DNA from 4 places in the Streptomyces sp. NBC_00414 genome. Region 2 is predicted to be linked to each of the others. Evidence: riboswitches for the same ligand, from Rfam matches in the RefSeq annotation. Region 2 holds a riboswitch; each other region holds the start of a gene.
What was found. A riboswitch is a leader RNA that binds a small molecule or an ion and turns the genes downstream of it on or off. The one in region 2 is predicted to bind cobalamin.
Positions count from the first base shown of each region.

Region 1: another riboswitch for cobalamin. It lies ahead of OHS59_RS05370 (energy-coupling factor ABC transporter permease); the one in region 2 lies ahead of OHS59_RS37360 (ABC transporter substrate-binding protein).
Region 3: another riboswitch for cobalamin. It lies ahead of cobN (cobaltochelatase subunit CobN); the one in region 2 lies ahead of OHS59_RS37360 (ABC transporter substrate-binding protein).
Region 4: another riboswitch for cobalamin. It lies ahead of OHS59_RS15910 (ribonucleoside-diphosphate reductase subunit alpha); the one in region 2 lies ahead of OHS59_RS37360 (ABC transporter substrate-binding protein).

Region 1 covers NZ_CP107935.1:1,215,790-1,223,113, forward strand. The annotation lists gene OHS59_RS05350 (GNAT family N-acetyltransferase) at 1-744, opposite strand, end outside; gene OHS59_RS05355 (hypothetical protein) at 1,252-1,971, shown strand; gene OHS59_RS05360 (cellulase family glycosylhydrolase) at 2,062-3,744, opposite strand; gene OHS59_RS05365 (nuclear transport factor 2 family protein) at 3,912-4,652, opposite strand; cobalamin riboswitch at 4,912-5,093, shown strand; gene OHS59_RS05370 (energy-coupling factor ABC transporter permease) at 5,124-5,846, shown strand; gene OHS59_RS05375 (energy-coupling factor ABC transporter substrate-binding protein) at 5,843-6,289, shown strand; gene cbiQ (cobalt ECF transporter T component CbiQ) at 6,296-7,045, shown strand; gene OHS59_RS05385 (energy-coupling factor ABC transporter ATP-binding protein) at 7,042-7,324, shown strand, end outside.
Region 2 covers NZ_CP107935.1:8,573,005-8,580,328, reverse strand. The annotation lists gene OHS59_RS37365 (FecCD family ABC transporter permease) at 1-687, opposite strand, end outside; gene OHS59_RS37360 (ABC transporter substrate-binding protein) at 699-1,724, opposite strand; cobalamin riboswitch at 1,792-1,978, opposite strand; gene OHS59_RS37355 (CoA-binding protein) at 2,338-2,745, shown strand; gene OHS59_RS37350 (MHYT domain-containing protein) at 2,785-3,669, opposite strand; gene OHS59_RS37345 (VOC family protein) at 3,855-4,652, opposite strand; gene OHS59_RS37340 (ArsR/SmtB family transcription factor) at 4,847-5,206, opposite strand; gene OHS59_RS37335 (cation diffusion facilitator family transporter) at 5,335-6,483, shown strand; gene OHS59_RS37330 (YbaK/EbsC family protein) at 6,514-7,071, opposite strand; gene OHS59_RS37325 (helix-turn-helix domain-containing protein) at 7,148-7,324, opposite strand, start outside.
Region 3 covers NZ_CP107935.1:955,617-962,940, forward strand. The annotation lists gene cobN (cobaltochelatase subunit CobN) at 1-2,510, opposite strand, end outside; cobalamin riboswitch at 2,583-2,715, opposite strand; gene OHS59_RS04220 (cobalamin biosynthesis protein CobG) at 2,780-4,120, shown strand; gene OHS59_RS04225 (precorrin-8X methylmutase) at 4,227-4,859, shown strand; gene OHS59_RS04230 (precorrin-2 C(20)-methyltransferase) at 4,856-6,382, shown strand; gene OHS59_RS04235 (cobalt-precorrin-6A reductase) at 6,464-7,207, opposite strand; gene OHS59_RS04240 (cobalt-precorrin-5B (C(1))-methyltransferase) at 7,226-7,324, shown strand, end outside.
Region 4 covers NZ_CP107935.1:3,723,454-3,730,777, forward strand. The annotation lists gene mctP (monocarboxylate uptake permease MctP) at 1-1,254, shown strand, start outside; gene OHS59_RS15900 (nucleoside hydrolase) at 1,473-2,462, shown strand; gene OHS59_RS15905 (GNAT family N-acetyltransferase) at 2,511-3,047, shown strand; cobalamin riboswitch at 3,122-3,281, shown strand; gene OHS59_RS15910 (ribonucleoside-diphosphate reductase subunit alpha) at 3,420-5,831, shown strand; gene OHS59_RS15915 (ribonucleotide-diphosphate reductase subunit beta) at 5,831-6,910, shown strand; gene OHS59_RS15920 (hypothetical protein) at 6,823-7,077, opposite strand; gene OHS59_RS15925 (helix-turn-helix domain-containing protein) at 7,171-7,324, shown strand, end outside.

The sequences.
Region 1 (7,324 bases), 7.4 Mb from region 2:
GAAATGTGCGGCCACCGGCCGGTCGCCCGCGTACACCACGGAGAGGATGCCGGTGAAGTGCTCCTCACGGACGTGGAACAGGTGATCCACCGCGCTCACGATCCAGGGCCGCGCGAACCGGTCCATCCGTGACGTCCTGCGGTACTGGGCGGACTTCCACCGCATGAGCGTGCGCAGCATCGCGGGATCGCGCTCGTCGAAGACGAACCGCATCTCGCCCAGATCGCGCCCCAGGCGGCGCTCCTTCTTCAGCGTCGTCTTGGCCAGCCCGGGGTACGCGCCGCGCAGCCACTCCGCGTAGGTGCCGTCACCGACCTTGAGGTCGATCACCGGTGACGGATACGTCCCCGTGACATAGCGGCTGAACGGCTTCTGTTCCTCGACGAGGTGGTCGAACTCGAAGACGGACAGCCCACAGGCACGCAGCAGTTCGCGGGTGTCCCAGGTGAATCCGGGCCGGTGCACGAGGGCCTGACAGTCCGACAGACCGAGACCGATGGCCCGCCCCACCCCGAAGGAGTTGCGCTCGTACGGGAAGAAGCCCACGGCCTCTCCCCCCTCGCGCAGGACCGCCACCCGCGCGCCGCCGCGGTGGGCGCCGATACCGGCCGCGAACTCCGGTGAGAGGAAGGGGTTGGCGTAGTCGGGTGACGCGTCCGCCGCTCGATGCCAGTCCCGGCGCAGGGCATCGCTCAGCGACTCGGGTCTGTGGATGTCTATGTCCACCTCACTGATTGACCGCATGGACGATCGCCCCCCATTTCCCCCTTGGACGCGGCGTCCGCGTCCCTGCGCTTCCTCGGCCGACTCCCCGTGCACGCCGACGAAGCGCACGTTCCCCGGCCTGCGACTCGACCGGAGTATTCGCGAGGCTCAAACGTCGCGAAACAGTACGCAGCCTGTCAAGGGTGTCGGCCGTAACGAAAGAGGTGCGGATCGGGTGCCCCGCCGACCACTGCGTCCGCCCCTCGCGTCCGACGACCGCGCCGACCGCGTCGACCTCGGCAAGAGGCCGGCAGAACCGGTCGGGCAGTTCGTACAGTCACCTTGAAGGTTGAATTCGAGACATGGCTTCACGCGAGTGGTCAGGTGTCTCTCGCACACCTCGCCGCCTGCGTCTTTGCGGCCCACAGCGGCATGTCAGGGGCCATGTGACGGCAAGGACGGTGCTGACAACTCCGGGATCATGGCCTGATGATGCGAGTAGCATCCGGCCCCAGCACCACACGATGACGAGGAAAGGTAACTGCCATGTCCGAAGTCGAATCGGCCGCCACGGAGCTCAAGACCCAGTACGCCGCCCAGGTGTCTGCGGACCTCGAACGCAACACCAAGGAGCAGGAACGTATCAGCGCCGAAGTGGCGGCGCTGCAGGAGCAGTTGAGTGCACTGGAGCACGACCAGACCCTGCTGGCGGAACTGCAGCGGGCATTGGGTGGTGACACCAAGGGCGGCTCGGCGTCCGCGCCTTCGGTACCGCGGCAGGCCACGGCGGGCGGCCGGAAGAAGGCCACCGCCACGAAGGCGGCCCCGAAGTCCGCGCCGAAGTCGATCGCCAGGCCCACCGGCGCGAAGGCCACCTCGACGGCCACCGCCAAGTCGGCCTCGAAGTCCGCCGTTTCGAAGCCCGCGGCCAAGCCCGCCGCCAAGTCCGCCGCGGTCAAGACCGATGCGGCCAAGGCCGACGCCTCGAAGCCGGCCGCGGTGAAGCCCACCCTGGTCGAGCTCATTCGTGAGCACCTCGGCCGGCAGTCCGAGCCGCGTTCGTCCGCGGAGGTCGCCACCGCGCTGGCGGAGGCCCACCCCGAGCGCGAGATCAAGCCCAAGGTCGTCCGCACGACAGTGGAAGGACTCGTCGCCAAGGGCCAGGTCCAGCGCACCAAGCAGGGGTCGTCCGTCTTCTACACGACGTCCAAGGCCGCTCCGGCCGACACCCCCGTGGAAGAGGCCGCTCCGGCCACCACCGCCTGACTGTCATCCGGCGCCCGCCCGGCCGACGGGGCGCGGTGACCCCGCCGGCCAGTGGTTGCCGGTCAGCGGCTTCCGATCGCTGAGTGTCTGTCAGGCGGTGGCGCAGGTGGCGCCGTTGAGGGTGAATGCGGTCGGGGCCGCGTTCACGGCACCCTTGTTGGCGGTGAAGCCGACGGTGACCGAGCCGCTCGCGGGGATGGTGGCGGTGTACGAGGCGTTGGCGACGCTCACCGTGGCACCGCTCTGGGTCGGTGTTCCGCCCCACATGTTGGAGACGGTCTGGCCGTCGGCGAAGGCGAAGACCAGCTTCCAGCCGCTGATCGCCGAGGTGCCCGTGTTGCGGACGGTGATCTCGCCCTGGAAGCCGCCCGGCCACTCGTTGGTCACCCGGTAGCCGACGGAGCAGCTCGTGCCGGGTGTGCTGCCGCCGTCGGCGGTGGTGACGTTCACCGTGGCCGAGCGGGGCGAGCGGTTCCCGGCCGCGTCACGTGCGTGGACGGCGAAGGTGTACGCCGTGTTCGCGGTGAGTCCGGTCACGGTGGTGGTGTTGGTGGTGGACGCGGCGACGGTGGTCTCGGTGCTTCCGCTGACGCGGACGATGTCGTAGGCGGTGACGCCGACGTTGTCGGTGGCGGCGGTCCAGGTGAGGGTCACCGACGTGGCCGCAACGGCGGAGGCCCTGGGGGTACCGGGAGCGGTCGGGGCCTGGGTGTCACCCGGGTTTCCGCCGCCGTAGACGGTGGCTTCCTCGGACGTCTGGGCTATGCCGTTGGCGCCGTTGAAGATGCGTTGGCCCCAGGAGCTGAGCTGTGTGGGGTCGAAGCCGATCGCGAGGTCCAGGATCGGGTCGGTGTTGCCGCTCCAGGACCAGGCGAGGTAGCCCAGCCTGAGCTGCTGCGCCGTGGCCATCATGGTGTCCTCGTCGGGGTCGCCCCACTGGTCGGCCGGGCCGCCGAACTCGCCGATGAGGATGGGCAGTCCGGCGTCGACGAAGGCGTTCAGGTAGTCGGTGATCTCCGCCGCGGTGTCGAAGACGCTGTACATGTGGATCGAGAAGATCAGGTTGCCGGTGGTGTCGGCGTCGTACACGGCCTGGGCGTTGGCACGCATGACTCCTTGCCAGTCCTGGCCCCAGTTGGGCGCGTCCACCATGATGGTGTGCTCGAACCCGGCGGCGCGCAGCTTCTTGACGGCGGCGATCGTGGGGTCGGTCCAGCCCGCGGGATCGGTGTTGCCCCAGGGCTCGTTGCCGATGTTGACGATGACGTAGTTCTCCTGGCCGGTGAGCACGCTCTTCAGGCCGATCCAGTAGTCGGCCGCATGGTCGAGCGTGCCGGCCGCGGCGTCCTCGCCGTAGCCGGTGGTGTCGTGCACCTCCAGTACGCAGATCAGCCGGTTGGCCTTGCACTGGGCGATGACGGCAGCCACGTCCTCCGGACTGTTCCTGCTCCACCGGTGGCCGTCGGAGAGGACGACCCGGACGGTGTTGGCGCCGAGCGCCTTGACGTCGGCCAGCGACTGCGTCTCACCCGGGTACCAGGTGTGGGCGTGGTTGACGCCGCGCATGACGAAGTCGTTGCCGTTGCCTTCGAGCAGGCGGCCGTCGTCGATATGGAGGCCGGTCGCGAGGGCGCCTGGCGATTCGCCGGGCAGTTGGGCATGCGCGGTGGTCGGCACCAGGGCACCGAGAACGACGAGCCCGAGAAAGGCGGCCAGCCCGGCCAGCAGCATGCTGACGTGGCTCTTTCGTGTCGTGCTTCTTGCTCTTCTCACTGCGACTCCAGGAAGTGAGCGCCAAGAAACGTGAGTTTCGGGAAAGTGGGAGCGCTCCCATAGAGTCATCTTGCCAGGAGCACGTCAAGACTTGGCGCACGCTCCGGCACGTACCGGATGTTCTGGAGGGGCCTCTGGGGCTTCCGGGGAAGCCCCTCCAGAGCCCGTCAGACCCCCATGGCTCCGGGCACCCCGGTGTCGAAGGGAACGGACGTGTGCTGGTGGACGATCAGCCAGCGGTCGCCCGTCAGGCGGTAGCCGGTGGTCACCCGCGCCGTGGTGTCCAGCGCGTCACCGCTGACCGGCGTGGCGCGGATCCGCACGAGCGCGTGGCTGAAGGCGATGCTCTCGTCGACCCGGACCTGGAATTCGAGCACCTCGCGCTCCACCGGTCCCGACAACGTCGAGAACCACACCTCCTCGGCCTTGCGGAGGGCATCGATCCCGCGCTGTTCCAGACCGCTCACCGGGTGGAACACCTCGACGTCCGGCGCGTAACAGGCCATCGCCCGGTCGAAGTCCCGCTCCCTCCCGGCAGTTGTCAGCTCCGCGTCGAGGCGGCGGATCTCCCCCTCCGCGTCCTCGTCGTCCCAGAACGCGCGCACCTCCATGGCCCCGAGGGCCGCCACCGGATGCTTCACGGCCGCCTCGACGGCCTCCTCCAGACTGTCGCACTCAAGGATGTCGAACCCGGCCACGTACTCCTTCGTCTCCGCGAACGGCCCGTCGCTGCGCAGCACTTCACCGCCGCGTACGCGCACGGTCACCGCGTCGGCCGGGGGGCGCAGCCGGTGGCCGTGCAGCCGTACACCGCGTCGCACGCTCAGCTCCTCCACCCATGGTTCGACGGGTGCCATGTCCGAGGCGTCGGCGGTGTCGTCGCCGCAGACCAGCAGCATGTACTTCATGTTTCCTCCCGGTGTTCCTGAGATCCCTGTACCCGACCGACGAACCGGGCGGAGCCGAATCGACACCCCCGCAGCATCTCTTGTGCATCCGTGGTCACAGAAGGCGGCGCCCGGGCGGGGCGCGGCCTCTTCCGGGAACTGCCGACCCGTGAACAGGGCGCCTGAACAGGCGCTCCCGTCGCTCCGGAGGAACCGGCGCGCGCTGCGTGAGCACTCTCACGCCCCCCGAGGGCCGCTTGTCACCACCCCGGTACGCGCACTACTGTCACGACGCCTTGGTGCTCGGGAAATCGGTGTGATGCCGGTGCGGCCCTCGCCACTGTGATCGGGAAGTCCGGCTCCGGCCCTCACGGGCAGCCACTGGGTCCTCGGACCCGGGAAGGCGGAGCACGGGTGGTGTTACCCGTAAGCCAGGAGACCGGCCAAGGCGCGTCAACCATCCACGAGGTGCTGGAGAGGGTCTGCTGAACCATGCACATAGCCGAGGGTTTCCTTCCTCCCGGCCACGCGGTCGCCTGGGGCGTCGCGTCGGCGCCGTTCGTCGTCCACGGAGTCCGGTCGCTCACCCGTGAGGTCCGTGAACACCCCGAGAGCACACTCCTCATCGGGGCGTCGGGTGCCTTCACCTTCGTTCTCTCCGCGCTGAAACTGCCGTCGGTGACCGGGAGCTGCTCGCACCCCACCGGCACCGGACTCGGCGCCATCCTGTTCCGGCCGCCGATCATGGCGGTCCTGGGCACCATCACCCTGCTCTTCCAGGCACTGCTGCTCGCGCACGGCGGGCTCACCACGCTCGGCGCCAACGTCTTCTCGATGGCGATCGTCGGGCCGTGGGCCGGCTACGCGGTCTACCGGCTGCTCCGGCGGTTCGACGTGCCGCTGATGGTCGCGGTGTTCTTCGCCGCGTTCGTCGCCGACCTGTCCACCTACTGCGTCACGAGCGTGCAGCTGGCGCTCGCGTTCCCCGACCCGAGCAGCGGATTCCTGGGCGCGCTCGGCAAGTTCGGCTCCATCTTCGCCGTCACCCAGATCCCGCTCGCGGTGAGCGAGGGGCTTCTCACGGTGTTCGTGATGCGGCTGCTGGTGCAGTCGAGCAAGGGCGAACTGACCCGGCTGGGCGTGTTCCTCGCCAAGGGGCAGTCCCGGACCGGGACGACCGGGACCACGGAGACGACCGAGGCGGTGGCCCGATGAGCCGTAACGCGAAGATCAACGCCCTGCTGCTGCTCGTCGTGGCCGCGCTCGCCGTACTGCCGCTGGCCTTCGGCATGGGCGATCACAAGAAGGAGCCGTTCACGGGCGCCGACGCGGAGGCGGAGACCGCGATCACCGAGATCGAGCCGGACTACGAGCCGTGGTTCTCACCCCTGTACGAGCCGCCGTCCGGTGAGATCGAGTCGGCGCTGTTCGCCCTCCAGGCAGCCCTCGGCGCGGGCGTCCTCGCCTACTACTTCGGCCTGCGCAGGGGCAGGCGCCAGGGCGAACTGCGTGTCCTGGCCCAGCGGGAGGACGGCCAGGACGCCGCGCCCGGAACGAGTCAGGATCCCGTGCCCGGCACAACCTCGGACGCAGACTCAGACGCGGCTGCGGGGAGCACGTCCGGCGGCACCGGTGGGTCCTCCGTCGGACGGACCTGAGTCTTCGTGCTGCCGATCGACGCGGCGGCGCACAGCAGTCGCTGGCGCCGCCGCCATCCCGTGGACAAAGCCGTGCTCGGTCTCGGCCTGACCGTACTGGCGATCTCTCTCCCGCCCTGGCCGGGCGCCGCTCTTGTCCTGGTCACCGCCCTCACCCTGCTGCTGGGCCCGGCCGCGGTACCCGGGCGCCGGCTCTGGCGCGCCTACCGGGTGCCGCTGGGCTTCTGCGTGACCGGAGCACTCCCCCTGCTCCTCCAGGTCGGCGGCCCCGAAGGGTTCGTGACCCTGGCCGACGGTGGGGCGGTGCGCGCCGGTGAACTGCTGCTGCGTACCTCCGCCGCCTCCCTCGGCGTCCTGCTGTTCGCGTTCACCACTCCGATGTCCGACCTGCTGCCCCGGCTGGTGAACGCCGGAGTGCCCGCACCGGTCGTGGACGTCGCGATGGTCACGTACCGGATGAGCTTCCTGCTTCTCGACTCCGTACGCCGTGTCCGGGAGGCGCAGGCCGCGCGGCTCGGGCACACCACGCGGGCCGCCACCTGGCGTTCGCTGGCCGGGCTCGGCGCCACCGCCTTCGTCCGGGCCTTCGACCGGGCGACCCGACTGCAGGCCGGGCTCGCCGGGCGCGGTTACGACGGCACCCTGCGCGTCCTGGTCCCGGAGGCCCGGATCTCCGCGCGCTTCACACTCGCCGCCGTCGCGCTGCTCGCGGCGGTGGCCGCACTCACCCTCGTACTGGAAAGGCCGCTGCGATGAGCGAGCCCGTGCTGGTCGCCCTGCGGGGCGCGTCCTACGCGTACGAGGACGGCCCGACCGTGCTCAGCGGCCTCGACTTCGAGGTGCGCGCGGGGCGTGCGCTCGCCCTGCTCGGCCGCAACGGCAGCGGCAAGACCACGCTGATGCGCCTGCTCAGCGGCGGACTGCGGCCGCACGTGGGGCAGTTGACCGTCGAGGACCGCCCGGTCCGGTACGACCGCAAAGGCCTGACCCTGCTGCGCACGACCGTCCAGCTGGTGGTCCAGGACCCGGACGACC
Region 2 (7,324 bases):
GAAGGCGAACGCGTCCAGCGTGCGCGCGTACGCCAGGCAGACCGCCAGCGCGACCACCAGGACCGCGAGGCAGACCCAGACGTCGGTCCAGCCGACCCCGCCCAGGGAGCCGAGCAGCCAGAACAGCACGCCGCGGGTGGTCTCGGCGTCGGCGGCGGTCATCACGACGAACGAGGTCAGCGCGGAGAAGAGCTGCATCGCGGCGACCCCGCTGAGCACCACCCGGTCCGTCGTCCCGCCGAGGGTGTGGCTGAGCAGCAGCACGAGTCCGAACGACAGCAGCGCTCCGAGGAACGCTCCGGCGGAGACCGACACCAGGCCGCCGCCGGCGCCGAGGACGACCACGACGACCGCGCCGGTCGAGGCTCCCGAGGACACCCCGAGGACGAACGGGTCGGCGAGCGGGTTGCGCAGCAGGGACTGCATCACGGCGCCGCACACCGCGAGCCCGGCCCCGCAGACGGCGGCCAGCAGGGTGCGCGGCAGCCGCAGCTGCCAGACGATCCCGTCCCGGATGGGGCTCAGCTCCGTACTCCCCCAGCCGAGATGGGACGCGACCACGGACCAGACGTCGGCCACGCGGATGTCCGCCGGACCGATGGTGATCGCGACGGCTACGGATGCGACGAGCAGTGCCACACCGGCCGCGCACAGCAGCCCCACGCGCGGCCGTGTCGCCCCGCGCATCGCCTCGCGAGTCACCCGGCGAGCCCGAACTCCCGCAGGGCGGCGGCCACTTGTTCGACGCCCTCGACGGTGCGGATGGTCGGGTTCATGGCCTGCCCGCTGAGCAGGACGTACCGCTTCTTCCTGACGGCGGTCAAGTTCTTGGTGACCGGGTCGGACTCCAGGAACTCGATCTTCTTCTTCGCGGACTCGGCGGTCTGCGACTTGCGGGTCAGATCGCCGATCACGAGGACGTCGGGGTCGCGGTCGGCGACCGTCTCCCAGTTGATCTGGGGCCATTCCTCGTGGGTGTCGTCGAAGACGTTCTTCGCGTCGAACGCCCGGGTGATGATGCCGGGGGCGCCGCAGCAGCCCGCCATGTAGGGCGATTCGGAGTTGGCGAACCAGTAGAGGAGGGAGACGTCCGAGGCGTCGACGCCCGCGGTGGCCTTCTTCATGCGCTGCTTCAGCTCGGCGACGAGCTTGTCGCCCCGCTCCTGCACGCCGAACACCTCGGCCAGATCATGTATCTCGCCGTAGATCGCGTCGATACCGAGAGGCTTTTTGCGGGCGCCGTCGCCGTCTCCGGTGTTGTCCTTGCCCGCGCAGTCGGAGGGCGAGACGTACGCGGGTACGCCGAGCTTCTCGAACTGCTCCCGGGTGGCGACGCCTCCCTTGCCGAGCGTGGACTCGAACGAGGCGGCGACGAAGTCGGGGTCGGCGTCCAGGACCCGTTCGAAGGAAGGGTTGTTGTCGGCGATCCGCTTCACCTTCGCGTCGGCCTTCTCCAGGCCCTTCATGACCGGGTCGGTCCAGGTGGCGGTGCCGGCCATACGGTCGGCGAGGCCCAGCGAGAGCATGATCTCGGTGGTGCCCTGGTTGAGGGAGACGGCCCGCCGGGGCGGGGACTCCACGCGGACGGTGTGGCCGCAGTTGTCCAGGGTGACGGCGGCCTCGGAGGCCTTGCCGTCGGCGGGCGAGGCGCCGCCGCAGCCGGTCAACAGGATGACCCCGGAAATGAGCAGGGCGGCAGGGCGGGCGGGGCGTGCGATGGGCACGGAAGTTCCTCAGACGTCGAGGGCTCGAACGCGAAGCCCGGTCGTACGGTGCTCCCCCGCCGTCTCGGGACCACGGAGGCCGCCAGCAGGTCTTCGGACTCGGGTTCATCCGGACGAGGCGCCTTCCCGGACCGTCGATCCGGTCCAGTGGCCGATGCCACGCCCGTCACCCTCACCGCTGCGCGTCAGCTCCGGATTTCCACCGGATTCCCTGACCCACGTACATGGGTTCGACTGGCTTTCGCAAGCTATCACGGCGGCTTTCGGGGCCACTCGGCAGTGGCGCAGGGCTCCGGCTCCCGTCCCGCGGCAGCCGCACGGCTCCCCCGCAGCACCCATCGCACCCATCGCACGTCGCACCCATCGCCGAAGCAACGCAGAGTTTCTGTTGATCACCGCCGCGTCAGGGGCCCCCTTTCAGGGCACGGGAACTGCACACCGCCAGGGGCCCGGGGAACTGCGTGAACAACCCCCACCGGGCCGCACCCCGCCCAGGCCCGCAGCCCCACCCCCTCCCATGAACTGGACGGGGCGCCTGCCCGACGTCGGGAATCACCGGGCCACCCCCGCTGTTGTCGGGCCCAGACACACTCACACCCGCAGGAGGCCCACCGTGTACGGCGACCCGGCAACGATCCGCAAGATCCTCACCGAGAGCGGCGACACCTGGGCCGTCGTGGGCCTGTCGTCGAACGAACGCCGTGCCGCGTACGGCGTCGCGGACGTGCTCCAGCGCTACGGCAAGCGCGTGATCCCCGTCCACCCGAAGGCCGAGACGGTCCACGGGGAGAAGGGATACGCCTCCCTGGCGGACATTCCCTTCGAGGTCGACGTGGTCGACGTGTTCGTCAACAGCGACCTGGCCGGCGCCGTCGCCGACGAGGCCGTCGCCATCGGCGCCAAGGCCGTCTGGTACCAGCTCGGCGTGATCGACGAGGCCGCGTACCAGCGCACCCGCGCGGCCGGCCTCGACATGGTCATGGACCGCTGCCCGGCGATCGAGATCCCCCGCCTGGGCTGACCCGGATGGGCTGACCTTCCTGGGCCGTCCCGGCAGCGTTCACCCGTTGCGCCGCCCCGGCGCACCGGGCTCGTACGCGCGCCGGTCCGTCGCCTTCGGCGGGGCCTCGAACGCCGAGCCGGACCAGGCGGGCGGCTCCGTGCGCGGGCCGGGCCCCCGGCGGCGGGACGCGGTCCGGTTCCAGTCGCCGTCCCCGAGGACGAGCATCGGGTCGAACATCACCACCACTCCCGCGAGCGCCAGGAAGAGGACCGGGCCGATGAGCATCGGCAGCAGCAGCGAGTGGGCGGAGTCGCCCACGTCGGGCGAGCCGGCCGCACCGTGCAGGTGCACGCTGACGGCCGCCATGCCCGTGTAGTGCATACCGGTCACGGCGACGCCCATGACGAGGCTCGCCGCCAGGCTGGTCAGGAAGCCGCGGATCGCGACCGCCGCCCAGAGCGCGGCGGTCGCGGCGACGACGGCGATCAGGACGGAGAGCGCGACGGTACGGACCTCGTACCGCAGGCTGCCGTTGAGGCGAATGGCGGCCATGCCGATGTAGTGCATGGCCGCGACCCCGAGGCCGGTGAACGTGCCCGCGATGACCAGGGTCGTCGTGCTCGCACCGCGATAGCCGACGGCGAGGACGCCGATACCTACCACGGCTATCGCCACCGCGAGGCTGAGCACGGTCAGGCCGACGTCGTAGCGGATACGGCTCTCCTCGACCTGGAATCCGATCATGGCGATGAAATGCATGGTCCAGATCCCGCAGCCGATCGAAGCCGCCCCGAGCGCGAGCCAACCCGGTTTCCACGACTTGTCGTTGCGCAGGGAGCGGGTGATGCAACGCAGTCCCAGGGCGGCTCCCAGACAGGCCATCACATAAGCCGTGACCGGTGTGACCGTTCCATAGCTGAATCCGTCGACCGTACCTTGCATATGCCAACATCCCCCCGGAATACGACTGTTGCGGGGACAGATGTACGTGCCGTGACGGGGCGGCAGCAAGGGGTTTCGTGCAATTGACAGACAACCCGATTCTTTATCAGTCACTTCCGGTCATGAATAGGCTTCTTTGAGCCGGAAGGAATCATTCTGGTGGCGCGATCCGCCGGCCGCGGAACTCACGGCTGAGGCTTCGACGTCACCGTGAACTGCGCGCCGTCGGGATCCCGCAGCACCGCCTCCGTGGTGGTCGCGCCGTCCCGGACCGTGCCCCCGTGAGCCAGCGCCGCACGGACACAGGCCTCCACGTCCGGGACCGGGAAGTGGACCTGCCAGTGCGGCCGGATCGTGGGGTCGGGAGCGGCCTCCACCGCACCGGAGTGGATACGGGCCACCACGGCGCCGTCGCTGCGCAGGACCACCTCGTCCCCGTCGTAGTGCACCTCGCAGCAGCCGGGCCGCGAGGTCGCCCACTCCAGCACCTCGCCGTAGAACATCGCGGCGTCGAAGGCGTTGCGGGTGTGAAGCCTGAGGAAGGCGGGGGCGGCCCGCCGCCAGGTCTCCCAGCCGACGACGAGCTGGCCCTCCCAGATGCCGAAGACGGCTCCGTCGCGGTCCGCCAGCAGGGCCGCCCGGCCCGGCGGGAAGCCGATGGGCCCGACCGCCGTCGTGCCACCGCGCTCCTGGCCCCGGGCCACCGCCTCGTCGGCACTGTCCACGGCGAAGTACGGGGTCCAGGCGACTGCCATCTGCCACATCGTGGCCACGGCCGCGATGCCCGCGACGGGCACCCCGTCCGCGTAGGCGATCCGGAAGCGGTCCATCAGTGAGGTCGTCCGGAACCGCCAGCCCAGGACCGCCCGGTAGAAGGCCTCGGAGGTCTCCTGGTCGCGCGCCGTCAGGCTGACCCAGCACGGGGCGCCCGCCACCGAATGGCTGGAGACGACGTCGCTTCGGACTCTTGCGTCGCGGTTCATGGCAGTACCGTTCCTGAATCGTGCCGAGGGGTGTGGGCGGACGGCCGACGGCGCCGGAAGAACTCGCCGGGCCGTGCCGTGGTTCCGCCTCCTCAGCATCCCCCGGTCGCGCCTCCCCCGCCCGGAGGCAGGCTGGCTCTCACGCCCCGAGTACCCAGAGGCCGCACCCGAAACAGGACGGCGGACAGGACCGCTCAATCGTGCGCCGGCCTGTCGCTCAGCCGGTGGTCGGCCAGATTCAGCGCCTCGTCCACGACCCGGCGCAGATGCCCGTCCCGCAGCGAATAGATCACCCGGCGGCCCTCCTTGCGCGTGTTGACAAGGCCCGCCAGCCGCAGGCGGGCCAGGTGCTGGCTGACCGCCGGGCGGGCGGCGCCGCACCGCTCCGTCAGCGTCGTGACGTCCGCCTCGTCCTCGGCCAGAAAGTGCAGCAGGACGAGACGGGTGCGATCCCCCAGGAGGGCGAGAAGTTCGGCGGCCAGGGCGAACTGCTCCTCGCCCGGCGTGCGCGGATGCTCATCGTGCGCAGGTGACAGGTGCATGCGTGCGCTCATACGCACATAATGGCGCGGTGGGCCGGGCAAGTCCATCGAGTGACATCGGGGCCAGATCCGGGTCCAGGGCCCGGCCAGGTCCGGGTCCGGGTCCACCGAGCGCACCGGAGTCCCGGGAAGGGGAACGTGTGAGCACCGAGCAGGGCGGGCACCGGCACGACCACGGGTACGGGGATGGGGAGGACGGGTACGGGCATGATCACGCACCCGACCGGGCGCCCACGTCCGGCCACGCGCACGGCCGTCCCGGCCACGCGCACGGCTCGGGGCACCCGTCCCGGTCCGGGCACCCGCTCCGGCACAGGCTGACCCACCTCCTCACTCCGCATTCCCACGCGACCACCGACAAGGTCGACTCCGCCCTGGAGTCCTCGGCCCGGGGTGTCCGTACGCTCTGGATCTCGCTGGCCGTCCTCGGCGTGACCGCCGTGGCGCAGGCGGTCGTCGTCGCCGTCTCCGGCTCGGTGGCACTGCTCGGCGACACCGTGCACAACGCGGCGGACGCGCTCACCGCCGTACCGCTCGGCATCGCCTTCGTGCTGGGCCGGCGGGCCGCGACACGCCGCTTCACCTACGGCTACGGCCGGGCGGAGGACCTGGCCGGACTCGTGATCGTGCTGACGATCGCGGCCTCCGCGGTCTTCGCGGGCTGGACGGCGATCGACCGGCTGCTCGATCCGCGCCCCGTCGAGCATCTGCCGGTGGTCGCCGCGGCGGCCGTCATCGGCTTCGTGGGCAACGAGTGGGTGGCCCGCTACCGCATCCGCGTCGGCCGCGAGATCGGCTCGGCCGCGCTGGTCGCGGACGGACTGCACGCCCGGACGGACGGCTTCACCTCGCTCGCCGTGCTGCTGGGCGCGGGCGGCGCGGCGATCGGCTGGCAACTCGCCGACCCGGTGGTCGGGTTGGCGATCACGGCGGCCCTGCTGCTGGTGCTGCGTGACGCCGCGCGCGAGGTGTTCCGCCGGGTCATGGACGCGGTCGACCCGGCGCTCCTCGACTCGGCCGAGCGGGCACTGCGGGAGGTGCCGGGCGTGCACGGGATCGGTGAGCTGCGGCTGCGCTGGATCGGCCACCGGCTGCGCGCCGAGGTGGCCGTGGTCGTCGACGGGGAGGCGAGCGTACGGCAGGCCCACCGCGTGGCGGTCGCGGCCGAACACGCCCTGCTGCACGCCGTACCGGGCCTCACCGCGGCCCTGGTGCACGCCGACCCGTCACCCGCGCCCGGCGAGTCGGACCCGCATCTGGCGCTGGCCCACCACACGACGACGGGCTGACCCGGAGGCCGGGCGGAGGTCGGGCGGGGGTCAGGCGCCCCCGAGTCCCTCCAGGACCACGGCGTTCGGCAGCTCCGCGAAGGCCTTCCCGGGTACGAGCAGCTTTCCGCGCCGCCGGCCGCTGCCCACCAGCACGTACGGCAGGTCGACGACGGCCGAGTCCACCAACACCGGCCACTCGGCGGGCAGTCCGAGCGGGGTGATGCCGCCGTACTCCATGCCGGTCTCGCCGGTCGCCGTGTCCGTCGACGCGAACGACGCCTTGCGCGCGCCGAGTTGCCGCCGGACCACGCCGTTCACGTCGACGCGGGTGGCGGACAGCACCACGCACGCGGCGAGCGTGGTCTCCCCGCCGCGCTTGCCCGCGACGACCACGCAGTTCGCGGACCGGTCGAGGAGCTCCGGACCGTAGTGCTCCAGGAAGGTCGCGGTGTCGGCCCACTCCGGCTCGGTGTCGACGTACACGATCTGCTCGGCGGGGACGCTGCCGCGCCACTCGCGTACGGCGTCGGCGACCGGGCGGGTCAGCACGTCGAGGCGTTCGATGGCGGGCGTGGCGTCGTCGAAGTGTCCGATGGGTGCGCGCATGACGGCACGCTAACAGCCTCCCGGGCGGCTCCCGCCGGGGGCCTCGGGCAGCTGTGGACGGCCTCCCCGACGGCCCTCAGTGCACGCCGGGGACCGACACCGCCATGACCATTTCCACGGGTACGTCGCCCGCGTTGGCGTACGTGTGGGGGGTGTTGGCCTCGAAGGAGGCGCTCGCGCCCGCCGGTACGCGGTACTCCGCGCCGTCGACGGTGAGCGCGAGCTCGCCCTTGGTGACGTGCAGGAGTTCGAC
Region 3 (7,324 bases), 7.6 Mb from region 2:
GTGCGGTAGCGCTCCAGGAGGGAGTCGGCGAGGGCCTGGCCGGTCTCCCAGGCGAGCCGGGACGGGACGGCCTTGGGGTCGACCGAGTAGAAGTTCCGGCCGGTCGGCAGGACGTTGACCAGGCCGCGCAGGGGCGATCCGGAGGGGCCCGCGGGGACGAAGCCGCCGTTCAGGGCGTGCACGGTGTGGTCGAGTTCGGCGGTGGTCCCGGCGAGGCGCGGGACGACCTCTCGGGCGGCGAACTCCAGGATGGCGGCGACCTGTTCGCCCTGGTCTGTGGGGACGGCGGCCGGGTCCCAGTCGGCGTCGTCCATCGCCTGGACCAGGGCGCGGGCCTTGGCCTCGGCCTCGTCGGCGGTGGTGCGGGTCGCGGCCGACTCGTCCAGGCCGAGGGCCTCACGCAGGCCGGGCAGGGCGGAGGAGCCGCCCCAGATCTGGCGGGCGCGGAGGATGGCGAGGACGAGGTTGACGCGGTCCGCGCCCTTCGGCGGGTTGCCGAGGACGTGCAGGCCGTCGCGGATCTGGGCGTCCTTGATCTCGCACAGCCAGCCGTCGACATGGAGCAGGAAGTCGTCGAAGCCGTCGTCCTCGGGGCGGTCCTCCAGGCCGAGGTCGTGGTCGAGCTTGGCGGCCTGGATGAGGGTCCAGATCTGGGCGCGGATCGCGGGCAGCTTCGCCGGGTCCATGGCGGCGATCTGGGCGTGCTCGTCGAGCAGTTGCTCCAGGCGCGCGATGTCCCCGTAGGACTCGGCGCGGGCCATCGGCGGGACCAGGTGGTCGACGAGCGTGGCGTGCACGCGGCGCTTGGCCTGCGTGCCCTCACCCGGGTCGTTCACGAGGAACGGGTACACGAGGGGGATGTCCCCCAGCGCGGCGTCGGGACCGCAGGCGGCGGACAGGCCCGCGTTCTTGCCGGGCAGCCATTCCAGGTTGCCGTGCTTGCCGAGGTGGATCATCGCGTCCGCGCCGAAGCCGCCGTCCGCGTGTGCGGCGGCGATCCAGCGGTACGCGGCGAGGTAGTGGTGCGAGGGCGGCAGATCGGGGTCGTGGTAGATCGCGATCGGGTTCTCGCCGAAGCCGCGCGGCGGCTGGATGAGGATCAGCAGGTTCCCGCGGCGCAGGGCCGCGAGCACGATGTCGCCCTCCGGGTTGCCGCTGCGGTCGACGAACATCTCGCCGGGCGCCGGTCCCCAGTGCTGCTCGACGGCGGTGCGCAGGGAGGCGGGCAGGGTCGCGTACCAGCGCTTGTAGTCGGCGGCCGGGATACGGACCGGGTTGCGCGCCAGTTGCTCCTCGGTGAGCCAGTCCTGGTCGTGGCCGCCCGCCTCGATGAGCGCGCGGATCAGCTCGTCGCCGTCCCCGGAGACCAGTCCGGGGATGTCCTGCGCGGGCCCGAAGTCGTAGCCCTCGTCGAGGAGTCGGCGCAGGATCGCGACGGCGCTGGCGGGGGTGTCGAGGCCGACGGCGTTCCCGATCCGGGAGTGCTTGGTCGGGTACGCGGACAGGACCAGGGCCAGGCGCTTCTCGGCGGCCGGGATGTGCCTGAGGCGGGCGTGGCGTACGGCGATCCCGGCCACCCGGGCCGCGCGCTCGGGGTCGGCGACGTACGCCGGGAGGCCGTCCTCGTCGATCTCCTTGAAGGAGAACGGCACGGTGATCAGGCGGCCGTCGAACTCCGGCACCGCGATCTGGCTCGCCGCGTCCAGCGGTGAGACGCCCTCGTCGCTCTCCTCCCAGGCGGTCCGTGAGCCGGTCAGGCACAGGGCCTGGAGGATCGGGATGTCCAGGCCGGTGAGGGCGCCCGCGTCCCAGGACTCGTCGTCGCCGCCCGCGGAGGCCTCGGCGGGCTTGGTGCCGCCGGCCGCGAGAACGGTGGTGACGATCGCGTCGGCCGCCCGCAGCTCCTCGATCAGCTCCGGCTCGGGAGCGCGCAGCGAGGCGACGTACAGAGGGAGGGGACGGCCGCCCGCGTCCTCGACGGCGTCGCACAGGGCTCCGATGAACGCCGTGTTGCCGCTCATGTGGTGGGCCCGGTAGTAGAGCACGGCAATCGTCGGGGCGCCGTCGGCCGCACGGCCCGCGCGCTCCAGCGGGCCCCAGGTCGGTGCGGGCGCGGGCGGATCGAAGCCGTGGCCGGTCAGCAGGACCGTGTCGGAGAGGAAGCGGGCAAGCTGGTCGAGGTTGGCCGGGCCGCCGTGGGCGAGGTAGGCGTGGGCCTCGGCGGCGATACCGATGGGCACGGTGGAGGCGGCCATCAGCTGGGCGTCGGGGGCCTGTTCGCCGGTGAGGACGACGACCGGGCGGCCGTCGGCGAGCAGCAGGTCGAGGCCGTCCTCCCAGGCGCGCAGACCGCCGAGGAGACGTACGACGACCAGGTCGACGCCGTCCAGGAGGGCGGGGAGGCCGTCGATGTCGAGGCGGGACGGGTTGGCGAACCGGTAGGACACCGGACCATCGGCCGCGCGAGCGCTGAGCAGGTCGGTGTCGGACGTCGACAGCAGAAGGATCATGTGGCGTCGGGCCTTCCTCGGGGTCCGCGCCCCGGGCGGTGGTGGACATGGGTCTCCCCGTGCTCACGCGCGAACTCGTGAGCTGGGGAAAGGGAGTTCCTGGCTCACCCGGATTCTCTGGCCGGGCTCACAGTGGCGGGACCGCGCCGGCTTCGCACCGGCTTCCTCCCCTGCCGCCGTTGTGGCGGTGGCGGATCGGATGATCCACCGATAGAGATAGTAAGGGCCGGGGGAAAAGGGCGGGGCATACAGCCTGCGGGAACGTAGGTATGCTCGCCGCCATGTCCTCGGCTGCCCTCCGTCCATCGTCCCAGGCCACAGCGGTCTCACGGGACCGCGGTGACGCCTGCCCGGGGACCCTGCGGCTGCACGCGGCGGACGACGGGGCGCTGGCCCGGGTCCGGATTCCGGGCGGTGTGCTGACTCTCAGCCAGGCCGAGGCGCTCGCCGACGCCACTCAGCGGCTGGGCGACGGTGACTTGCATCTCACCTCGCGCGGCAACGTACAGGTGCGCGGGCTGGCTGACGGATGCGGAGCCGAACTGGCCGAGTTGCTGACCTCCGCCGGGCTGCTGCCCTCACGGGGACACGAGCGGGTGCGCAACATCGTCGCCTCCCCGCTGTCAGGTCTCGACGGAGGAGGCATGGACGGACGGGGTCTGGACGGACAAGGGCCGGACGGACGGGGGCTGCGGGACATACGGCCGTGGCTGTCGGCCCTCGACGCCGTGTTGTGTGCGAGCGAGGCGGCGCAGGCACTGTCGGGACGGTTCCTGTTCGCGCTCGACGACGGGCGCGGGGACCTCGCCGGACTCGACGCCGACGTGACGCTCCGGGCGGTGGCGGACGGCGGTGCGCAGCTCGGTCTCGGGGCGTCCGACCTGGCCCTTCACGTGTCCGCCGAGGACGCGCCGCGGGCCGCCATGGCGGCTGCGGAAGCGTTTCTGGAGGCTGAGCGGGCGAGTGGGGCACGCGCCTGGCGGGTGGCCGAGCTGGCGCTCGCCGACGACGAGTTGACCGCGGCGGTCGGTCGTCGTCTCACAGCGGAGAACATCAGCCACGAGAGGCAGGTGCGGGAAACAGCCCGCACCGAGGGCCCGCTGCCGGGAGCGGTCGGCGACGCGCTGTCCGTGCACATTCCGCTGGGCCGCCTCTCGGCTCCCCAGTGGCGGGAGTTGACGCGGACCACCACCTGTGAGCTGCGGCTGACCCCGTGGCGCGGTGTGGTTCTTCCCACTCCGGGAGCGAGCGCCGCGCAGGGGGCCGAGTCGCTGGCCCGCCTCGCCGCCGTCGGCCTCGTCACCGACCCCGACTCGCCCTGGCTGCGTGTCGGCGCCTGCATCGGCCGGCCGGGCTGCGCCAAGTCCCGGGCCGACGTACGGGCGGACGCGACCGGCACGCTCGGTGCGGTCGGCCCCCGCGGCCTCCCTCTGTACTGGTCCGGATGCGAGCGCCGTTGCGGGCACCCCCGAGGCGAGCGGATCGATGTCGTCGCCGCCCCGGAGGGCGGCTACCGGCTGTCCGTCGAGGTACCCGGCGGCGAACCGCGCACGGTCCCCCTGGACGACCCTTCCCAGCTCGCCGCCGCCCTGACGGCGATCACTCCATGAGCCTGAGCACGAATACGAGCACAAGCACGAATACGAGCACGAGCACGAACCTGCGTATGAGCCTGAGCCTGAGCCGTATGACGACCGAGAGCAGTGAGAGAACACCGTGACCACGTACGACTACGAGAAGGACGGCGCGGCGATCTACCGCCGGTCCTTCGCAACGATCCGCGCGGAGGCGGACCTCGCGGCGCTGCCCGCCGACGTCAGCCAGGTCGCCGTCCGGATGATCCACGCCTGCGGAATGGTCGACCTCGTACGCGACCTCGCCTTCACGCCGGACGTGGTGGCGCGGGCCCGCGAGGCCCTGCGCGCCGGTGCGCCGATCTTCTGCGACGTCCAGATGGTGGCGTCCGGTGTGACCCGCAAGCGGCTGCCCGCCGACAACGACGTGCTCTGCACGCTGTCCGACCCGGCCGTTCCCGAGCTGGCGGCGAAGCTGGGCACCACGCGCAGCGCCGCCGCGCTGGAACTGTGGCGCGACCGTCTTGAGGGTTCCGTGGTCGCCATCGGCAACGCCCCGACCGCGCTCTTCCGCCTCCTGGAGATGATCGAGGAGGGTGCGCCCCGTCCCGCCGCGATCATCGGCGTCCCGGTCGGCTTCATCGGCGCGGCCGAGTCCAAGGACGCACTGGCCGAGCACCCGTCCGGTCTGGAACACCTGGTCGTACGCGGCCGTCGCGGGGGCAGCGCCCTGGCCGCCTCCGCTCTCAACGCGATCGCGAGCGAGGAAGAGTGAACGGCGAGAACGGCGAAAACGGCAAGAGCGCCAGGAGCGGCAAGCTGTACGGGGTCGGTCTCGGCCCCGGTGACCCGTCCCTGATGACCGTGCGGGCCGTACAGGTCATCGGCGAGTCGGACGTGATCGCCTTCCACAGTGCCCGGCACGGGCGGTCCATCGCCCGCTCGATCGCGGCCGAGCACATACGTGCCGACCACATCGAGGAGCCGCTGGTCTACCCGCTGACGGTGGAGACCACCGATCACCCGGGCGGCTACCAGGGCGCCATGGACGAGTTCTACGCCGAGGCGTCGGCCAGGCTCGCCGCGCATCTGGACGCGGGGCGCACGGTCGCGGTCCTCGCCGAGGGCGACCCGATGTTCTACGGCTCGTACATGCACATGCACAAGCGGCTCGTCGACCGTTACGACACCGAGGTCGTCCCCGGTGTCACGTCCGTGTCCGCCGCCGCGGCCCGGCTCGGTACCCCGCTCGCCGAGGGCGAGGAGGTGCTGACCATCCTGCCGGGCACACTGCCCGAGGAGGAGCTGACCGCGCGGCTCGCCGCGACGGACGTGGCCGTGGTGATGAAGCTGGGCCGCACGTTCCCCAAGGTGCGGCGCGCGCTGGAGAGTTCGGGACGGCTGGGCGAGGCCCGGTACGTCGAGCGGGCCACCATGAACGGGGAGCGCGTCGCCGAACTTGCCGACGTGGACCCGGAGTCGGTGCCGTACTTCTCGGTGGCCGTACTGCCCAGCCGGGTCGACGCCGAGCGGCCGGCGCGGGAGCAGGGCGAGGTGGTCGTGGTCGGCACCGGGCCCGCCGGACCGCTGTGGCTGACCCCGGAGACGCGGGGCGCCCTCGCCGCCGCGGACGACCTGGTCGGCTACACCACGTACCTCGACCGGGTGCCGCGGCGGGCCGGGCAGCTCCGGCACGGCTCGGACAACCGGGTGGAGGCCGAGCGCGCCGAGTTCGCGCTCCAACTGGCGCAGCGGGGACGGCGGGTGGCCGTCGTCTCCGGTGGCGACCCCGGCGTCTTCGCGATGGCGACGGCCGTGCTGGAGGCCGCCTCGCAGAAGGAGTACGCGGACGTGCCGGTGCGGGTGCTGCCGGGGGTGACCGCGGCCAACGCCGCCGCCGCCCGCGCGGGTGCTCCGCTCGGCCACGACTACGCGACCATCTCCCTGTCCGACCGGCTCAAGCCGTGGGAGGTCATCGCCGAACGGCTGCGCGCGGCGGCCTCGGCGGATCTGGTGCTGGCCCTCTACAACCCCGGTTCACAGAGCCGCACCTGGCAGGTGGGCAAGGCGCGCGAGCTGCTGCTTGAGCACCGGGCCCCGGACACGCCGGTCGTGGTCGCACGGGACGTGGGCGGTGCGGGTGAGCGTGTACGGGTCGTGCGGCTCGGCGATCTCGATCCGGCCGAGGTCGACATGCGTACGGTTCTGCTGGTCGGGTCCTCGCAGACGCGGGTCGCCGTGCGGCGGGGTGGTGACGAGGAGATCGTCTGGACGCCTCGGCGGTATCCGGAGGAGTGAGCCGTGCGGCGGCGCCACCGGCTGAGTGCGGTGTGTTGGCCGCGGGTGCGTCGTGGCTGGGTGCGCAGTTCCCCGCGCCCCTTACGAGGCGTGCCTCCTCGTGATCCAGTGGGCCGCCGACTCCGGGTCGGCGGCCACGGGGATGCCCTGCGGGGTTGGTGGTCTGCGGATCACGAGCACCGGAATGCCCGCCTCCCGGGCGGCCGTCAGTTTCGGTGCCGTGGCGACGCCTCCGCTGTCCTTGGTCACGACGACGTCGATGTGGTGGCGGCGCAGTAGTTCGCGTTCGCCGTCGAGGGTGAAGGGGCCCCGGTCGAGCAGCACCTCCATGCGGGCCGGGCACGGGGGCTCGGGCACGTCGACCGACCGTACGAGGAACCACAGGGCGTCCAGGTGCGCGAACGCGGACAGGCCCATGCGGCCGGTGGTGAGGAACACCCGTTGCCCGAGAGCGGGCAGCAGCTCCGCGGCCTCCGCCAGGGAGCCGGTCCCGTGCCAGACGTCGCCCTCGACCGGGACCCAGCCGGGGCGGCGCAGCGCGAGCAGGGGAACATGGGCGGTGGTGGCCGCGTCCGCCGCGTTGAAGCTGATCGTTCCGGCGAAGGGGTGGGTGGCGTCGATGAGCACGTCCACCGCGTGCTCGCGCAGCCACGCGGTCATCCCGTCCACCCCGCCGAATCCGCCGACGCGGACCTCACCCGGAGGCAGCCGGGGGCTGGCGACCCGCCCGGCCAGGGAACTCGTCAGTGTCAGGCCGGGGGTACCGTGCAGTAGCCCGGCGAGCTGCCGGGCTTCGGTCGTTCCGCCGAGAATCAGTACGTGCATGGAGATCCGGGTCCGTTCATGAACAGCGAAGTGCAGGGTGCCGGCGAGGCTGGACGCGAGGCCGTGTCGCCGGGCGACGGCGAGGCGAAGGGTGGCCGCGGCGCCCAACTCAAGCAC
Region 4 (7,324 bases), 4.8 Mb from region 2:
GGGCTGTCGCTCGCGGTCGCCGTCACCGGCATCCTCGCGACGATGCCGTACATCGCGCTGCAACTGGTCGGCATCCAGGCCGTCCTCGACGTGATGGGCGTCGGCGGCGGCGAGGACACCAACTGGTTCGTCAAGGACCTGCCGCTGCTCATCGCCTTCGGTGTGCTGGCCGCGTACACGTACTCGTCCGGGCTGCGCGCGCCCGCCCTGATCGCGTTCGTCAAGGACACGCTGATCTACATCGTCATCGCGGTCGCGATCATCTACATCCCGATCAAGCTGGGCGGCTTCGACGAGATCTTCGCCAAGGCGGGCGAGGCCTACAACCAGACCAACCCGGCGACCGGCGCGCCACGCGGCTCCCTGGTACCGGGCGAGGCGGGGCAGTGGACGTACGCGACGCTCGCGCTCGGTTCCGCGCTGGCCCTCTTCATGTATCCGCACTCGATCACGGCGACGCTGTCCTCGCGCAGCCGTGAGGTGATCCGGCGCAACACCACGCTCCTGCCGCTGTACTCGCTGATGTTGGGCCTGCTCGCGCTGCTCGGCTTCATGGCGATCGCGGCCGGGATCAAGGTGGAGAACGGGCAGTTGGCGATCCCGCAGCTCTTCGAGACCATGTTCCCGGACTGGTTCGCGGGCGTGGCCTTCGCGGCGATCGGCATCGGCGCGCTCGTGCCGGCGGCCATCATGTCCATCGCGGCGGCGAATCTCTTCACCCGCAACATCTACAAGGACTTCATCAAGCCCGACGCGACGCCCGCCCAGGAGACCAAGGTCTCCAAGCTGGTCTCGCTGCTCGTGAAGGTGGGCGCGCTGGTCTTCGTCCTCACCATGGACAAGACGGTGGCCATCAACTTCCAGCTGCTGGGCGGCATCTGGATCCTGCAGACCTTCCCGGCGCTGGTCGGCGGCCTGTTCACCCGCTGGTTCCACCGGTGGGCGCTGCTCGCGGGCTGGGCGGTCGGCATGGTGTACGGCACGCTCGCCGCGTACGGGGTGGCTTCGCCTTCGCAGAAGCACTTCGGTGGGTCGTCGAAGGAGATTCCCGGGATCGGGGAGATCGGGTACATCGGGCTCACGGCGTTCGTGCTGAACGTGGTGGTGACGGTGGTGATGACGTTCGTGCTGAAGGCCGTCAACGCACCCGAGGGCGTCGACGAGACCTCTGCCGAGGACTACACGGCGGACGCGGGCGACAAGGGAGTCCAGGTCGAGCTGCCGCCTGCGACGGCGGGCACGGCCGGCCACTAGGGCCGTACTCGGGGGCCGGCCCCCGAACCCCCGCTCCTCAAACGCCGGAGGGGCTGAGATCTCGCCGGACGGGCGTATGTCTTTCAGCCCGTCCGGCGTTTGAGGACAACGGGGGCGAGGGGGCGCAGCCCCCATGCGGTGACGATGGGGGTCCCCCCGGTCGAGCGAAGCCGAGACTGGGGGAGGGTAGGGGCGACGGGGGCGGATAACCTGGACCGGTGACCCCACGCGCGCCCATCGTCCTCGACAGCGACCCCGGTATCGACGACGCCGTAGCCCTCCAGTACCTCCTGGGCACAGGCCTGTGGGACCTGAAGGCCTACACCTCCGCGGGCGGCAACCTCCCCGCCGAGCAGACCTACCTCAACGCCCGCGCCCTCGCACGAGCGATGCGCATCGACGCCGACGTCCCCGTGCACCGCGGTGCGGGCCGCCCCCTGACCCGCCTCCCCTACCGCGTCGCCGCCGACTTCCACGGCCCCTCGGGCCTCGGCGACGAGACGCTGCCCGACTCGACCGCCGCGCACCCGACGGAGTCCTCCGCGCAGGCGCTGCTGCGGCTCTCCCGGGAGTACGAGGGCGAGCTGACGGTGTGCGCCACGGGCCCCCTCACCAACATCGCGATCGCGCTCCTGGAGGACCCCGGATTCGCCCGGCGCGTCGGCAGGTTCGTGTTCATGGGCGGCGCCGCGCGGGTGCCCGGGAACATCACCCCGGTCGCCGAGTTCAACATGTGGGCCGACCCGGACGCCGCCGAGCTGGTCCTGTCCTCCGGCATCCCGTTCACGATGGTCGACCTGGACGCCTCGCACCAATGGCTGTTCAGGCCCGCCGACCTCGCGGCCCTGGAGGCGGCGGGCCCCGGCACCGCGCTCGCCGCCAGACTGCTGCGGGTCTACATGGACGCGTACCGGCGCAGTGGCGGGGACGGCACCTGTCCGCTGCACGATCCGCTCGCCGTCGGCGTGTGCGCGGACGAGTCGTTCGTGACGCTCGCGGAGGGCGCGGTCATCGTCGAGTCCGCCGCCGAACTCACCCGCGGCCAGACCGTGTTCGTGCCCTCGGCGGCGGGGCGGATCTACTATCCCGAGTCGCCGGCCCTGACCGCACGGGCCCGCCTCACCGGCCGGGTGGCGCTGGGTCCTGGCCCGCGCGACTTCACGAAGGATTTCGTCTCGACGCTGCAGTTGTGGCCGAGCGCGGGCTGAGAGCCACCCGAACCACCCGAGCCACCGGCACACTGCACACTGCTCAGCATGGACATCGTGATCAGACGGGCGGAGCCCGGGGAGTACACCGCGCTGGGAGAGATCACCGCGCAGGCCTATCTCGGGGACGGGCTGCTCGACTTCGGGGAGAGCGACGAGTACCTCGGCGAGCTGCGGAACGTGGCGAAGCGGGCCGCCGCCGCCGACGTACTGGTGGCCGTCGAGGACGTGGAGGGCGGCGGCGGGGCGGGCGTGCGGGGGCGGCTTCTCGGCGGGGTGACCTTCGTGCCGGCAGGCGGTCCCATGGCCGAGGTCTCGCGCGACGGCGAGGCCGAGATCCGGATGCTGGCGGTCTCGAAGGACGCCCGCGGCAGGGGCGTGGGCACCGCCCTCGTGCGCGCCTGCGTCGACCGCGCACGGGCCACGGACGGCTGCGGGGCCGTCGTGCTGTCCACCCAGCGCACCATGCACAGCGCCCACCGGATCTACGAGCGCCTCGGCTTCACCCGCGATCCGGCCCGGGACTGGAACCCCGTCCCGCACCTGGACGACATCATGCTCCTCAGCTATGAGTTGACGCTCTGACACGCTCCGCTACCCCTCCCGGAGTCGACACGACACAAGATGTGGGGGTGCTTCCGGAGCCCGGCACAAGATGTATGCTCATGCTCGCTGTCGTCGCAGGGGAATCCGGTGCGAATCCGGAACTGTCCCGCAACGGTGTACTTATACGCGCATATACGCATGCCCATATGTCCGCATGCTCGTATATCGCGTACAGGAGTCAGTCCGAGGACCTGCCGACAGCGCGCCTGGACCGTCCGGTCCGGGTGCATGACGTCCGGGCCTCGTGGAGTGGGCCGGTGGACGCGGAGTACCGCTGCCCAGAGCGTGTACCCCCGTGTGCTCCGAATCCCCCTCCCCGCGGGCCCCGTGCCGAGCGAGGGAGAGCCCTACGTGACCATCGCGCCAGCCGATCCGGTCTCCGCGACAGCGACCCGGGAGCAGCAGGACAGGGCCGAGGCAGACGGACCGGGAACCGCGTTGCTGCGGATCCTGACCGACTTCACCGCCGACCTCCCCGGTGCCGACCCCGGCCGGGTCGCCGCCGCCGCGTTGCGCGGCCGGTCCGCCGCCGCGGACACGGCCGAGCTGCGTGAGCTGGCCACGGAGTCGGCCGCAGGGCTCATCTCCGAGGACCCGGTCTACTCGAAGCTGGCCGCCCGCCTGCTGACCGTCGGCATCGCCGAGGAGGCCGCCTCACAGGGTGTGCGCTCCTTCTCCGAGTCGGTCGCCGTCGGCCACCGCGAGGGCCTGATCGCCGACCGCACGGCAGCGTTCGTACGCCTGCACGCGGCCCGGCTCGACGCGCTGATCGACCTGGCGGGCGACGACCGCTTCGGCTACTTCGGCCTGCGAACCCTGCACAGCCGGTACCTGCTGCGGCACCCGATCACGCGGTCCGTCATCGAGACGCCCCAGCACTTCATGCTGCGGGTGGCGAGCGGTCTCGCCGAGGACGACACCACGCGCGCCCTCGACGAAGTGGCCTCCCTGTACCGGCTGATGAGCCGCCTCGACTACCTGCCCTCCTCCCCCACGCTCTTCAACTCCGGTACGCGCCACCCCCAGATGTCGTCCTGCTACCTCCTCGACTCCCCGCTGGACGAGCTGGACTCCATCTACGACCGCTATCACCAGGTGGCCCGCCTCTCCAAGCACGCGGGCGGCATCGGCCTCTCGTACTCCCGGATCCGTTCGCGCGGTTCGCTGATCCGCGGCACGAACGGGCACTCGAACGGCATCGTCCCGTTCCTGAAGACCCTCGACGCCTCGGTCGCCGCGGTGAACCAGGGCGGCCGGCGCAAGGGCGCCGCCGCCGTCTACCTGGAGACCTGGCACTCCGACATCGAGGAGTTCCTTGAGCTGCGCGACAACACCGGTGAGGACGCCCGGCGTACGCACAACCTGAACCTCGCGCACTGGATCCCGGACGAGTTCATGCGCCGGGTGAACGAGAACCGCGACTGGTCGCTGTTCTCGCCCTCGGACGTGCCCGAGCTGGTCGACCTGTGGGGCGACGAGTTCGACGCCGCGTACCGCAGGGCCGAGGAGCAGGGGCTCGCGAAGAGGACCATCCCGGCCCGTGACCTGTACGGCCGCATGATGCGCACCCTGGCGCAGACCGGCAACGGCTGGATGACCTTCAAGGACGCCGCCAACCGCACGGCCAACCAGACGGCGCTGCCCGGCCACACGGTCCACTCCTCGAACCTGTGCACCGAGATCCTGGAGGTCACGGACGACGGGGAGACCGCGGTCTGCAACCTCGGGTCGGTCAACCTGGGCGCTTTCGTGGACGCCGACGCGCAGGACATCGACTGGGAGCGGCTCGACGCGACCGTCCGTACCGCCGTGACCTTCCTCGACCGGGTCGTCGACATCAACTTCTACCCGACCGAGCAGGCGGGCCGCTCCAACTCCAAGTGGCGTCCGGTGGGCCTCGGCGCCATGGGTCTGCAGGACGTCTTCTTCAAGCTGCGGCTGCCGTTCGACTCCCCTCAGGCCCGTGCCCTCTCCACCCGGATCGCCGAGCGGATCATGCTCGCCTCGTACGAGGCGTCCGCGGACCTCGCCGAGCGCAACGGCCCGCTGCCCGCCTGGGAGAAGACCCGTACGGCCCAGGGTGTGCTGCATCCGGACCACTACGACGTCGAGCTGAACTGGCCGGAGCGCTGGGCCGCCCTGCGGGAGCGGATCGCCGCCGTGGGTATGCGCAACTCGCTGCTGCTCGCCATCGCCCCGACCGCCACCATCGCGTCCATCGCGGGCGTGTACGAGTGCATCGAGCCGCAGGTCTCCAACCTGTTCAAGCGCGAGACGCTGTCGGGCGAGTTCCTCCAGGTGAACTCCTACCTGGTGGCCGAGCTGAAGAAGCTCGGCGTGTGGGACGCGCAGACCCGGGAGGCGCTGCGCGAGTCGGGCGGCTCGGTGCAGGGCTTCACCTGGGTCCCGCAGGACGTGCGCGACCTCTACCGCACGGCGTGGGAGATCCCGCAGCGCGGCCTGATCGACATGGCCGCAGCCCGGACCCCGTTCCTGGACCAGGCCCAGTCGCTGAACCTGTTCCTGGAGACGCCGACCATCGGCAAGCTCTCCTCGATGTACGCGTACGCCTGGAAGTCGGGGCTGAAGACGACGTACTACCTGCGCTCACGCCCGGCGACCCGGATCGCCCGCGCCGCCCAGGCCCAGAGCCCACAGGTCCAGGCGCGGCCCGAGACGACCATTCCCGTCCAGCAGACCGCCGACCCCGACGCGGTCGCCTGCTCCCTTGAGAACCCCGAGTCCTGCGAGGCCTGCCAGTAATGACCACCGCACCCGAGACGGCCGCCGAGACCGGCACGACCGACAACGCCGAGAACACCGAGAAGAGTGAGAAGACCGAGAAGAACCTTCTCGATCCCGGCTTCGAGCTGACCCTGCGTCCCATGCGCTACCCGGACTTCTACGAGCGCTACCGGGACGCGATCAAGAACACCTGGACCGTCGAGGAGGTCGACCTCCACTCGGACGTCTCCGACCTCGCGAAGCTGTCACCCGGTGAGCAGCACATGATCGGCCGGCTGGTCGCGTTCTTCGCTACCGGCGACTCGATCGTGTCGAACAACCTGGTCCTGACGCTCTACAAGCACATCAACTCCCCCGAGGCGCGGCTCTATCTGAGCCGTCAGCTCTTCGAGGAGGCCGTGCACGTCCAGTTCTATCTGACGCTGCTCGACACCTATCTGCCCGATCCGGCGGACCGGGCGGCGGCCTTCGACGCCGTCGAGAGCATCCCGTCCATCCGGGAGAAGGCCGAGTTCTGCTTCAAGTGGATGGACTCGGTGGAGAAGCTGGACCGGCTGGAGACGAAGGCCGACAGGCGCCGCTTCCTGCTGAACCTCATCTGCTTCGCCGCGTGCATCGAGGGCCTGTTCTTCTACGGTGCCTTCGCGTACGTCTACTGGTTCCGCAGCCGGGGCCTGCTGCACGGCCTGGCGACCGGCACCAACTGGGTGTTCCGCGACGAGACGATGCACATGAGCTTCGCCTTCGAGGTCGTGGACACCGTCCGCAAGGAGGAGCCGGAGCTCTTCGACGACGAGCTCCGGCAGCAGGTGACCGACATGATGCGCGAGGCGGTCGAGGCCGAGCTGCAGTTCGGGCGTGACCTGTGCGGTGAGGGCCTGCCGGGCATGAACACCGAGTCGATGCGGCAGTACCTGGAGTGCGTGGCCGACCAGCGGCTGCAGCGCCTCGGCCTCGCCCCGGTGTACGGCTCCGAGAACCCCTTCTCGTTCATGGAGCTGCAGGGGGTTCAGGAGCTGACCAACTTCTTCGAGCGCCGGCCCTCGGCGTACCAGGTGGCCGTGGAGGGGACGGTCGACCTCGACGAGGACTTCTGATCCCGTGAGGGGCCCCGCTCCTTCGCGGGGCCCTGCTCGGCCTCCCTGAGCTGACGGTCGACGCGCCGGTCGCGGACGATGCCGAACACCGCGGGGAGGACGAGCAGGACGAGGATTCCGAGGACGAAGAGCATTCCGATCAGGCCTTCCAGCTGTGTCGTATTCATAGACACCACTGTCGCGCCGAATACTCCTTACCGTGAGTGGCAGGACTGCCGTACACCCTCGATTTCCTGCCAGATCGGGTGCACACTGTCAGCATGCTGACCAACGTGGCCGCCGTCCTGCTCGACGGCGTGCATCCCTTCGAACTCGGCGTCGTGTGCGAGGTCTTCGGCCTCGACCGCAGCGACGAGGGCCTGCCGGTGTACGACTTCGCGGTCGCCTCGGCCGAGGGTCCGACCCTCGCCACCC